DNA from 3 places in the Streptomyces sp. NPDC014882 genome. Region 2 is predicted to be linked to each of the others. Evidence: riboswitches for the same ligand, from Rfam matches in the RefSeq annotation. Region 2 holds a riboswitch; each other region holds the start of a gene.
What was found. Region 2 has a riboswitch for cobalamin ahead of ACF09K_RS12130 (energy-coupling factor ABC transporter permease). Riboswitches for the same ligand answer to the same signal wherever they lie in the genome.

Region 1 (3,265 bases), on a different contig from region 2:
GCCTGGTCCAGGTACGGGGTGCGGGCGGCGGCCATGTCGATCAGGCCGCGCTGCGGGATCTCCCACGCCGTGCGGTACAGCGCCCGTACGTCCTCGGGGATCCAGGTGAAGGACTGCACCGAGCCGTTCGCCTCGCGCAGGGCCTCGCGGGTGCGGGCGTCCCACACGCCCAGCTCCTTGAGCTCGCGCACCAGGTAGGAGTTGACCTGGAGGAACTCGCCGGACAGCGTCTCGCGCTTGAACAGGTTGGAGACCTGCGGCTCGATGCACTCGTACACACCGGCGATGGACGCGATGGTGGCGGTCGGCGCGATGGCCAGGAGCAGCGAGTTGCGCATGCCGGTCGCCGCGACGCGCTCGCGCAGCGCCGCCCAGCGTTCCGGCCAGGCGAACTCGACGCCGTAGTGGTCGGGGTGCAGCACGCCCCGGGCGGTGCGGGTCTTCTCCCAGGCGGGCAGCGGGCCGTTGCGCTCGGCGAGGTCGGCGGAGGCCTCGTACGCGGCGAGCATGATCCGCTCGGCGATCCGGGTGGAGAGTTCCCTGGCCTCGGGCGAGTCGAAGGGCAGCCGGAGCTTGAAGAAGACGTCCTGGAGGCCCATCGCGCCCAGCCCGACCGGCCGCCAGCGGGCGTTGGAGCGGCCCGCCTGCTCGGTGGGGTAGAAGTTGATGTCGACGACCCGGTCGAGGAAGGTGACGGCGGTGCGGACGGTCTCGTCCAGCCGCTCCCAGTCGATGACCTCGGCGGCCCCGGGGCGCGTGTCGACGAACGCGCCGAGGTTCACCGAACCCAGGTTGCAGACCGCCGTCTCGCCGTCGTCGGTGACCTCCAGGATCTCCGTGCACAGGTTCGAGGAGTGGACGACGTGGCCCGGTTCGGCGGTCTGGTTGGCGGTGCGGTTGGCCGCGTCCTTGAAGGTCATCCAGCCGTTGCCGGTCTGCGCGAGGGTGCGCATCATGCGGCCGTACAGGTCGCGGGCGGCGATGGTCCTCCTCGCCAGGCCCGCCGCCTCGGCCGCGCGGTAGGCCGCGTCGAACTCGTCGCCCCACAGGTCGACCAGCTCGGGCACGTCGGCCGGGGAGAACAGCGACCACTGCCCGTCGGCGTCGACCCGCCGCATGAACTCGTCCGGCACCCAGTGCGCCAGGTTGAGGTTGTGCGTACGGCGCGCGTCCTCACCGGTGTTGTCGCGCAGCTCCAGGAACTCCTCGATGTCGGAGTGCCAGGTCTCCAGGTAGACCGCGGCCGCGCCCTTGCGCCGGCCGCCCTGGTTCACGGCGGCGACCGAGGCGTCCAGGGTCTTCAGGAACGGCACGATGCCGTTGGAGTGCCCGTTGGTGCCGCGGATCAGCGAGCCGCGCGAGCGGATGCGGCTGTACGACAGCCCGATGCCGCCGGCGTGCTTGGAGAGGCGGGCGACCTGGTGGTAGCGGTCGTAGATCGAGTCCAGCTCGTCCAGGGGGGAGTCGAGGAGGTAGCAGGACGACATCTGCGGGTGCCGGGTGCCGGAGTTGAACAGGGTGGGGGAGGAGGGGAGGTAGTCCAGGCGGCTCATCAGCCCGTGGAGCGCGGCGACCTCGTCGACGCTCCTCGCCGTGTCGTCCTCGGCCAGGCCGCTCGCCACCCGCAGCAGGAAGTGCTGGGGGGTCTCGACGACCTTGCGGGTCAGCGGGTGGCGCAGCAGGTAGCGGCTGTGCAGGGTGCGCAGGCCGAAGTAGCCGAAGCGGTCGTCGGCGTCCGGGTCGACCAGCGCGTCGAGCCGGGCGGCGTGCAGCCGCACGAACGCGGCGGTGCGGTCGGCGATCAGGCCCTCGCGGTGGCCGACGGCGACGGACGTGGTGAAGGAGGTGACGCCCTGGGAGGCGGCCTCGGCGCGGATGCCGATCGTCAGCAGCCGGGCGGCCAGCCGGGAGTAGGCGGGGTCCTCGGAGATCAGACCGGCGGCCGCCTCCGTGGCCAGCTCGCGCAGCTCCGCCTCGTCAGCCCGCGAGGACCGGCCCCGCAGGGCGGCGGCGGCGACCCGGCCGGGGTCGGCGTCCGGGAGGTCGGCGGTCAGCTCGGTCAGGGTCCGCAGCAGTGCGGCTCCGGGACCGTCGGTCTCCGGGGCCGCTGAAGCCGGTTCGGCTGGCGCGATGGTCACGTGGGGCTCTCCCTCGCTCGGCGGGGGCCTTGCGCGGGGCAGGGGGCAGCACACGAGCGCGGGGGCGCGTCGCGTCCACCGGCCCATTCCGCGAGGCCCGGACGTCAGGGCACCCGAACCGGACGGACCGGGTGCGCTGCCGGCAGGTGCTCGGACTGACCAGGCGTGCGCACGGGAACATGCGCGCACGTGAGTACACCGTTGCGGGACAGTTCCGGATTCGCACCGGATTCCCCTGCGGCGACAGCGAGCACGAGCATACATCTTGTGCCGGGCTGCCGAGTGACCCCCAGATGTTGTGTCGGACCGGCTTCGCAGCGTCAACTCCGGGAGGACGCGGGCCCGTCCCGGCGGCACGGGCGCGCACGACGGCGGGCCGCCGGGGACATGCCCCCGACGGCCCGCTGCGGGACGCGGACGACGGTCCTAGTGCCCCGCTGCCGTCCCCGCGGTCGCCGGCGGCAGTTCCACCTGGACGCCCGGGTCGCCGGCGTCCGCCGTGTAGTCCGACGGGGACGTCTCGTCGACGCCCTCCGGAGCCTTCAGCGCCTTCAGGACGAAGGTCAGCACCACCGTCACCACGACGTTCAGGACGAACGCCGTCAGGCCGATGTAGCCGATCTCCCCGATGCCGGGGATCTCCTTCGACGAGCCGCCGAAGTGCGCCTGGGTCGGGGAGGCGACGCCGTACGCCGCGACCGTGCCGTAGAGCATGCCGACGGCCCAGCCGGCCAGCAGGGCCCAGCGGTGGAACCAGCGGGTGAACAGGCCGCCCACCAGGGCGGGGAAGGTCTGCAGGATCCAGATGCCGCCCAGGAGCTGGAAGTTGATGGCGACGGTCTTGTCCATGGTGAGGACGAAGACCAGCGCGCCGACCTTCACCAGCAGCGAGACCAGCTTGGAGACGCGGGTCTCCTCCTTGGGCGTGGCGTCCGGCTTGATGAAGTCCTTGTAGATGTTGCGGGTGAACAGGTTCGCGGCCGCGATGGACATGATGGCGGCCGGCACCAGCGCGCCGATGCCGATCGCCGCGAAGGCCACGCCCGCGAACCACGCCGGGAACATGTCCTCGAAGAGCTGCGGGATCGCCAACTGGCCGTTGGTGACCTTCACCCCGGCCGCGATCG
Region 2 (3,265 bases):
CAGGGTGCCGTCGTAGCCGCGCCCGGCGAGCCCGGCCTGCAGTCGCGCCGCCCGGTCGAAGGCCCGCACGAACGCGGTGGCGCCGAGCCCGGCGAGCGAACGCCACTCGGCGGCCCGGCCGGTGTGTCCGAGCCGGGCCGCCTGCGCCTCCCGGATCCGGCGCACCGAGTCCAGCAGCAGGAAGCTCATCCGGTACGTCACCAGGGCGACGTCGACGACCGGCGCGGGCACGCCGGCCCTCACCAGACGGGGCAGCAGGTCCGACATGGGCGTGGTGAACGCGAACAGCAGCACGCCGAGCGAGGCGGCCGAGGTGCGCAGCATCAGCTCCCCGGCCCGCGCCGGGCCGGCGTCGGCCAGGGACACGAACCCGTCGGGCCCGCCCACCTGGACGAGGAGGGGGAGCGCGCCCGTCGCGCAGAAGCCCAGCGGGACCCGGTAGGCGCGCCACAGCCGGCGGGGCGGCACCCCCGCCGGACCCAGCAGCAGGGCGAGCGCCGTCACCAGCACCAGGGCCGCGCCCGGCCAGGGCGGGAGGGAGATCGCGAGCAGGGTGAGGCCGAGCCCCAGCACCGCCTTGTCCACGGGATGGCGGTGGCGCCAGCGACTGCTGTGCGCCGCCGCGTCGATCGGCAGCACGCGCGATCAGACCCGTCCCCGCGGGGACTTCCCGGCGTCGGGCGCGCTCACGGCATCCCGTGCCCCGGCACCGTCCCGTGCCCCGGCACCGTCCCGTGCCCCGGCACCGTCCCGTGCCCCGGCACCGTCCCGTGCCTCGGTCCCGTCGCGTGTCCCGGTCCCGTCCCGTGCTTCGGCCTCGTCCCGCGCCTCGGCACCGTCCCGCTCCCGTTCCAGCCGGGCCAGCAACCGCAGTTCGCCCTGGCGGCGGCCGCGGCGCACCCCGAAGTAGTAGGCGAGGACACCCGCGCCCAGGGCCGCCTGGGCGGCGAACAGCGCCGACTCGATCTCCCCCGACGGCGGTTCGTACAGGGGCGAGAACCACGGCTCGTAGTCCGGCTGGATCTCGGTGATCGCCGTCTCCGCCTCGCTGTCGGAGCCGGTGAACGGCTGCTCCTTGTGGTCGCCGAGCCCCAGGGCCAGCGGCAGCACCGCGAGCGCGAGCACGGCGAGCAGCAGCAGGAGGTTGATCCTCGTGTTCCGCTTCACGGGGCCACCGCCCCGGTCGTGTCCGACGCGCGGCGCCCGGCCGCCAGCACGCCCAGCCGGGTCAGCTCGCCCTTGCTGGACTGCACGAGGAGACGCATCACCAGGACGGTGAGGAGCCCCTCGCTCACCGCCAGCGGGACCTGCGTGACGGCGAAGATGGACCCGAACTTGCCGAGTGCGCCCAGGAACCCGCTGCTCGGGTCGGGGAACGCCAGCGCCAGCTGCACGCTGGTCACGCAGTAGGTGGACAGGTCGGCGACGAAGGCGCCGGCGAACACCGTGACCATCAGCGGCACGCCGTACTGCCGCAGCAGGCGGTACACGCCGTACCCGGCCCACGGTCCGACGATCGCCATCGAGAACACGTTGGCGCCGAGCGTGGTCAGGCCGCCGTGCGCGAGCAGCAGGGCCTGGAAGAGCAGGGTGATGGTGCCCAGCACGGCCATGATCGGCGGCCGGAACAGGATCGCGCCCAGACCGGTGCCGGTGGGGTGCGAGCAACTCCCGGTCACCGAAGGGAGCTTGAGTGCGGACAGGACGAACGTGAAGGCGCCGGAGGCGCCGAGCAGCAGTGTGCTCTCGGGATGTTCCCTGACTTCACGGGTGAGCGACCGGGCTCCGTGGACGACGAACGGCGCCGACGCGACGCTCCAGGCGACCGCGTGCACCGGAGGAAGAAAACCCTCGGCTATGTGCATGGCTCAGCAGACCCTCTCCAGCACCTCGTGGATGGTTGACGCGCCTTGGCCGGTCTCCTGGCTGACGGGTACCACCGCCCGTGCTCCGCCTTCCCGGGTCCGTGAGGACCCAGTGGCTGCCCGCGAGGGCCGGAGCCGGACTTCCCGATCACAGTGGCGAGGGCCGCACCGGCATCACACCGGATTTCCCGTTCACCAAGGCGTGGTGACAGTAGTGCGAGGACCGGGGCGGTGACAAGCGCGAACGGGGGCGCACGGACGGCGGACGCGGGGTGCCGGACCGGCGCACACCGGCCGTGCCGGGGCCGGGCGGGCGCCGGTCGGTGGCGGTGTCGATCCGGTCACACCGGCCGGTCGTCGGCCGTGCCGGTCCGGGATCCGGAGACGGAGGCCCGGGGACGGGGCCCCGGGGGAGGGGTTTCGAGGGCGTGCCCCGGGGCGGGGTCCCGGAGGGTCAGCGGCCGTGCCAGTCCAGGCACACCACGAGCGCGTCGTCCTCCGCCGCGGATCCGTCGCGGTGCCCGGCCAGTTCGCGCAGCACGGCATGCGGGGCCTCGGCCGCCGGCAGCAGCCGGGTGGCGGTGATCGCGCGCGCCAGGGCGGCGTCCCCGTACGTCCCCCCGCCGGGCGAGGCGTCCGGGTGGACGCCGTCGCTGACGAACACCAGCCGGTCGCCGGGCTCCACCTGGAACGGCTGCGCCACGTAGTCGGTCTCCTCGAACATGCCCAGCGGCAACTGGGCGTCCAGGCCGACGTGTTCGACGGTGCCCGCCCGCAGCCGCAGCAGCCGTGGTGAGCCGGCGTCCACCACCTGGGCCCGTCCGGTGGCGAGTTCGACCTCCAGCATCAGCACCGGCAGGTAGCAGTGGCCCCGGTAGTGCGCGTGCACCGCCTGGTCGGCCAGCGCCGCCTGATCGGCGATCGGGAGGCCGGCCCGCCGCGCGTTGCGCAGCGCGCTGACCGCCAGGTTCGTCAGCAGCGGCGCCTCCGTGCCCTCGCCCGTGCCGTTGTTGACGTACAGGGTGAGGCGGCCGTCCGTCGCGGACCAGTCGAAGTTGTCGCCGCGGACGGCGTAGGCGGGCTCCAGCTGGGCGCCGAGCGCGTATCCGGGACCGGTGCCGGCGCGGGCCGGGAGGAGCTGCCACTGCATCTCCGCGGCCAGGGTGAGCCGTTCCCTGCGCCGGGCCCGCAGGTACAGGTCCGTGGCCCGCCCGGCCACGACCACCTCGTGCCCGAGCACCTGCGCGACCTCCGCCAGCTCGCCCACCACGTCCGGCGCCCGGCCGCCCCCGGGGTTCTCGCCGGCCTCGGGGCCCTCGCCGTTCTCGCCGTCCTCGGGGCCCGCACCGTCCGCGGGATCCTCGGGCAGCGTCACCGACAGCACCCCGAGCCGGTCGCCG
Region 3 (3,265 bases), on a different contig from region 2:
CGGCCTGGTCTCGCTCGCCCACGGCACCAACGACGCCCAGAAGACGATGGGCATCATCACCCTCGCCCTGGTCGCCGGCGGCGCCGTCGCCCCCGACTCCGACCCGCCGCTGTGGGTCATCCTGTCCGCGGGCCTGGCGATCGCGCTCGGCACCTACCTCGGCGGCTGGCGCATCATCCGCACCATGGGCAAGGGCCTGACCGACCTCCAGCCGCAGCAGGGCTTCGCCGCCCAGACCAGCGCGGCCACCGTCATCCTGGCCTCCTCCCACCTCGGCTTCTCGCTCTCCACCACGCACTCGGTGTCCGGCGCGGTGATGGGCGCGGGCCTGGGCCGCAAGGGCGGCGTCGTCCGCTGGTCGACCGCCACCCGGATGTTCGTGGCCTGGGGCCTGACGCTGCCGGCCGCGGCCCTGGTCGGCGCCCTCGCCGAGTACGTGACCGGCTTCGGCGACTGGGGCACGGCGCTCGTCGCGGTGTTCCTCATCGCCTCCAGCGCGGCGATCTGGAAGATCTCGCGGCGCGAGGTCATCGACCACACGCACGTCGTCGGCGGGGACGAGGAGCCGGCCGGCGTGGTCACCACCGCGATCGCCGCCGTGACCCCGCCCCCGGCGGGCACGGTCACCGAGGACCTCACGGCCACCGTCCCGGCGCCGGAGCCGGCCCCGTCGGCCGCCCCCACCGTCACCACCGTCTGAGTCCCGCCCCCACCGGTACGAAGGAAGAAGCAGCATGAAGATCGACTGGGCGGCTCTCGGCTCCGTCTTCGGGGTCAGTCTCGTCGTCACCGTGGCCCTCGTGGCCCTCTTCACCCTCGGCATCATGGGCCTCTCCCGCCGCGAGCGGGCCGCGGCCCAGGGCGGCTCCGCCACCCTGGCCGTCACCGGCGCGTACGCGTGCTTCGCGGCGTGCGCCGGGGCGGTGGCCTACGGGATCTCGCTGATCGTCGCCTGACGGATCGGCACGCACACGCGCGCGTGGGGCGCGGGACGGACCACCGTCCCGCGCCCCACGCGCGTGTGACGGCCGTGACCGGTGATGCGGGGCCGGCGGCGTGTGGGCTTCTGCACACTGTCCCGGCGCAGGTCAACAGTGAGTTGACGGCCCTTCCGGGCCCGTGGTGGACTGCCGGGGCCATGTACGGCGACAGAAGAGGAAGCCGGTGTGAATCCGGCGCGGTCCCGCCACTGTCACCGGGGTAGACACCCCCGGGAGCCAGGAACTCTCGTCGCCGGTCTCGTCGAACCAGGGCGTGGACACCCTGAGTGAGGACATATCGCCATGCTCGGCTGCCGTTCGAGGTACAGCACCAGGTCGTTGCCCGGCCCGTCGGCCGGCTGAGCCGATGGGTGCCGATCGCCGATACGCGTACGGTGCCGCCGCCGGCCTCCTGGGGGACCTGCTCCTCGGCGATCCGCGCCGGGGGCATCCGGTCGCCGTGTTCGGGCGGGCCGCGGCCGGCGTGGAGCGGGTGCTGTGGCGGGACCACCGCGGGTGGGGCGCGCTGCACACCGCCGTGTGCGCCGGTGGCGCCGTGGCCCTCGGGGCCCTCGCCTCGCGTGCCGTACGCCGCTCCCCCGCCGCGTCCGTCGCGCTGACCGGTGCCGCCGCGTGGGCCGTCGTCGGCGGGACCTCGCTGGTGCGGGAGGCCCGGGCCGTCGGGCGGGCCCTGGAGGCGGGGGACGTCGAGGGCGCGCGGGCGCGCCTGCCGCACCTGTGCGGACGGGACCCGCAGGCCCTGGACGCCGACGGGATCGCCCGCGCGGTCGTCGAGTCCGTCGCCGAGAACACCTCCGACGCGGTCGTGGGCGCCCTGGTGTGGGGAGCCGTCGGCGGCGTGCCGGGACTGCTCGGGTTCCGGGCCGTCAACACCCTGGACGCGATGGTCGGTCACCGCTCGCCGCGCCACCTCCGCTTCGGGTGGGCGTCGGCCCGGCTGGACGACGTCGCCGGCTGGCCGGGGGCCCGGCTGACCGCCGTGCTGGCCGCCGTCGCCGGCGACGATCCGCGCGGGGCGCTGCGGGCCTGGCGGGCCGACGCGCGCAGGCACCCCAGCCCCAACGCCGGTCCCGTGGAGGCGTCGTTCGCCGGCGCCCTCGGGGTGCGGCTGGGCGGGACGCTGTCGTACGGCGGGCGCGTCGAGCACCGGCCGGTGCTGAACGGGGAGCGGGGCCGGCCCGTCGTGGTCCGGGACATCGAACGTGCCGCGCGGCTCTCCCGCCGCGTCGGCCTGCTCGCGCTCGGCGTCACCGTCGCCGCGCGCGCCGTGGCCGCGAGCGTCCTCGCGGCGGGAGCGAAGGGGCGTACGTCATGAGCGGGGGTCTCCTCGTCGCCGGCACCACCTCGGACGCCGGCAAGAGCGTCGTCACGGCCGGGATCTGCCGGTGGCTGGTGCGGCAGGGGGTCAAGGTGGCGCCCTTCAAGGCGCAGAACATGTCCCTCAACTCGTTCGTGACCCGTGAGGGCGCCGAGATCGGGCGCGCGCAGGCCATGCAGGCGCAGGCCTGCCGCATCGAGCCGACGGCGCTGATGAACCCGGTGCTGCTCAAGCCGGGCGGCGAGCGGAGCAGCCAGGTCGTGCTGCTCGGCAGGCCGGTCGGCGAGATGAGCGCGCGCGGCTTCTTCGGCGAGACCGGAGGGACCGGAGAGACCGGAGAGACCGGAGGGACCGGGGAAAGCGGAGGGGCCGCAGGGGCGTCCCCCGGGAGCAGGCTGCGCGGCGGACGGCAGGAGGAACTCCTCGGGACCGTCCTGGACTGTCTCGCCGAGTTGCGGGGCACGTATGACGCGGTGATCTGTGAGGGGGCGGGCAGTCCCGCCGAGATCAACCTGCGGCGGACCGACATCGTGAACATGGGGATCGCCCGCAACGCCCGCCTCCCCGTGCTCGTCGTCGGCGACATCGACCGCGGCGGCGTCTTCGCCTCCTTCTTCGGGACCGTCGCGCTGCTCTCGCCGCAGGACCAGGAACTGGTCGCCGGGTTCCTCGTCAACAAGTTCCGCGGTGACGTCTCCCTGCTGGAGCCGGGCCTGGACATGCTGCACGGCCTGACCGGGCGGCGGACCTACGGGGTGCTGCCGTTCCGGCACGGGCTCGGCATCGACGAGGAGGACGGGATGGCGGTCTCCCTGCGGGGCGCCGTCCGGGAGTCGGCCGTCTCCGCGCCCGTCGGCGAGGACGTGCTGCGGGTCGCCGTCTGCGCGGTCCCGCTGATGTCCAACTTCACCGACGTGGACGCGCTGGCCGCCGAACCGGGCGTCGT

Region 1: it holds a riboswitch for cobalamin, as region 2 does, so the genes downstream of both, ACF09K_RS03795 (ribonucleoside-diphosphate reductase subunit alpha) here and ACF09K_RS12130 (energy-coupling factor ABC transporter permease) in region 2, are expected to answer to the same signal.
Region 3: it holds a riboswitch for cobalamin, as region 2 does, so the genes downstream of both, ACF09K_RS29435 (cobalamin biosynthesis protein) here and ACF09K_RS12130 (energy-coupling factor ABC transporter permease) in region 2, are expected to answer to the same signal.

What each region holds. Positions count from the first base shown of each region.
Region 1 is NZ_JBIBWL010000001.1:849,662-852,926, forward strand. It holds gene ACF09K_RS03795 (ribonucleoside-diphosphate reductase subunit alpha) at 1-2,138, opposite strand, end outside; cobalamin riboswitch at 2,262-2,411, opposite strand; gene mctP (monocarboxylate uptake permease MctP) at 2,565-3,265, opposite strand, start outside.
Region 2 is NZ_JBIBWL010000004.1:187,177-190,441, forward strand. It holds gene cbiQ (cobalt ECF transporter T component CbiQ) at 1-639, opposite strand, end outside; gene ACF09K_RS12125 (energy-coupling factor ABC transporter substrate-binding protein) at 646-1,167, opposite strand; gene ACF09K_RS12130 (energy-coupling factor ABC transporter permease) at 1,164-1,865, opposite strand; cobalamin riboswitch at 1,895-2,080, opposite strand; gene ACF09K_RS12135 (PP2C family protein-serine/threonine phosphatase) at 2,320-3,265, opposite strand, start outside.
Region 3 is NZ_JBIBWL010000016.1:110,423-113,687, reverse strand. It holds gene ACF09K_RS29445 (anion permease) at 1-700, shown strand, start outside; gene ACF09K_RS29440 (hypothetical protein) at 735-956, shown strand; cobalamin riboswitch at 1,115-1,247, shown strand; gene ACF09K_RS29435 (cobalamin biosynthesis protein) at 1,348-2,316, shown strand; gene ACF09K_RS29430 (cobyric acid synthase) at 2,313-3,265, shown strand, end outside.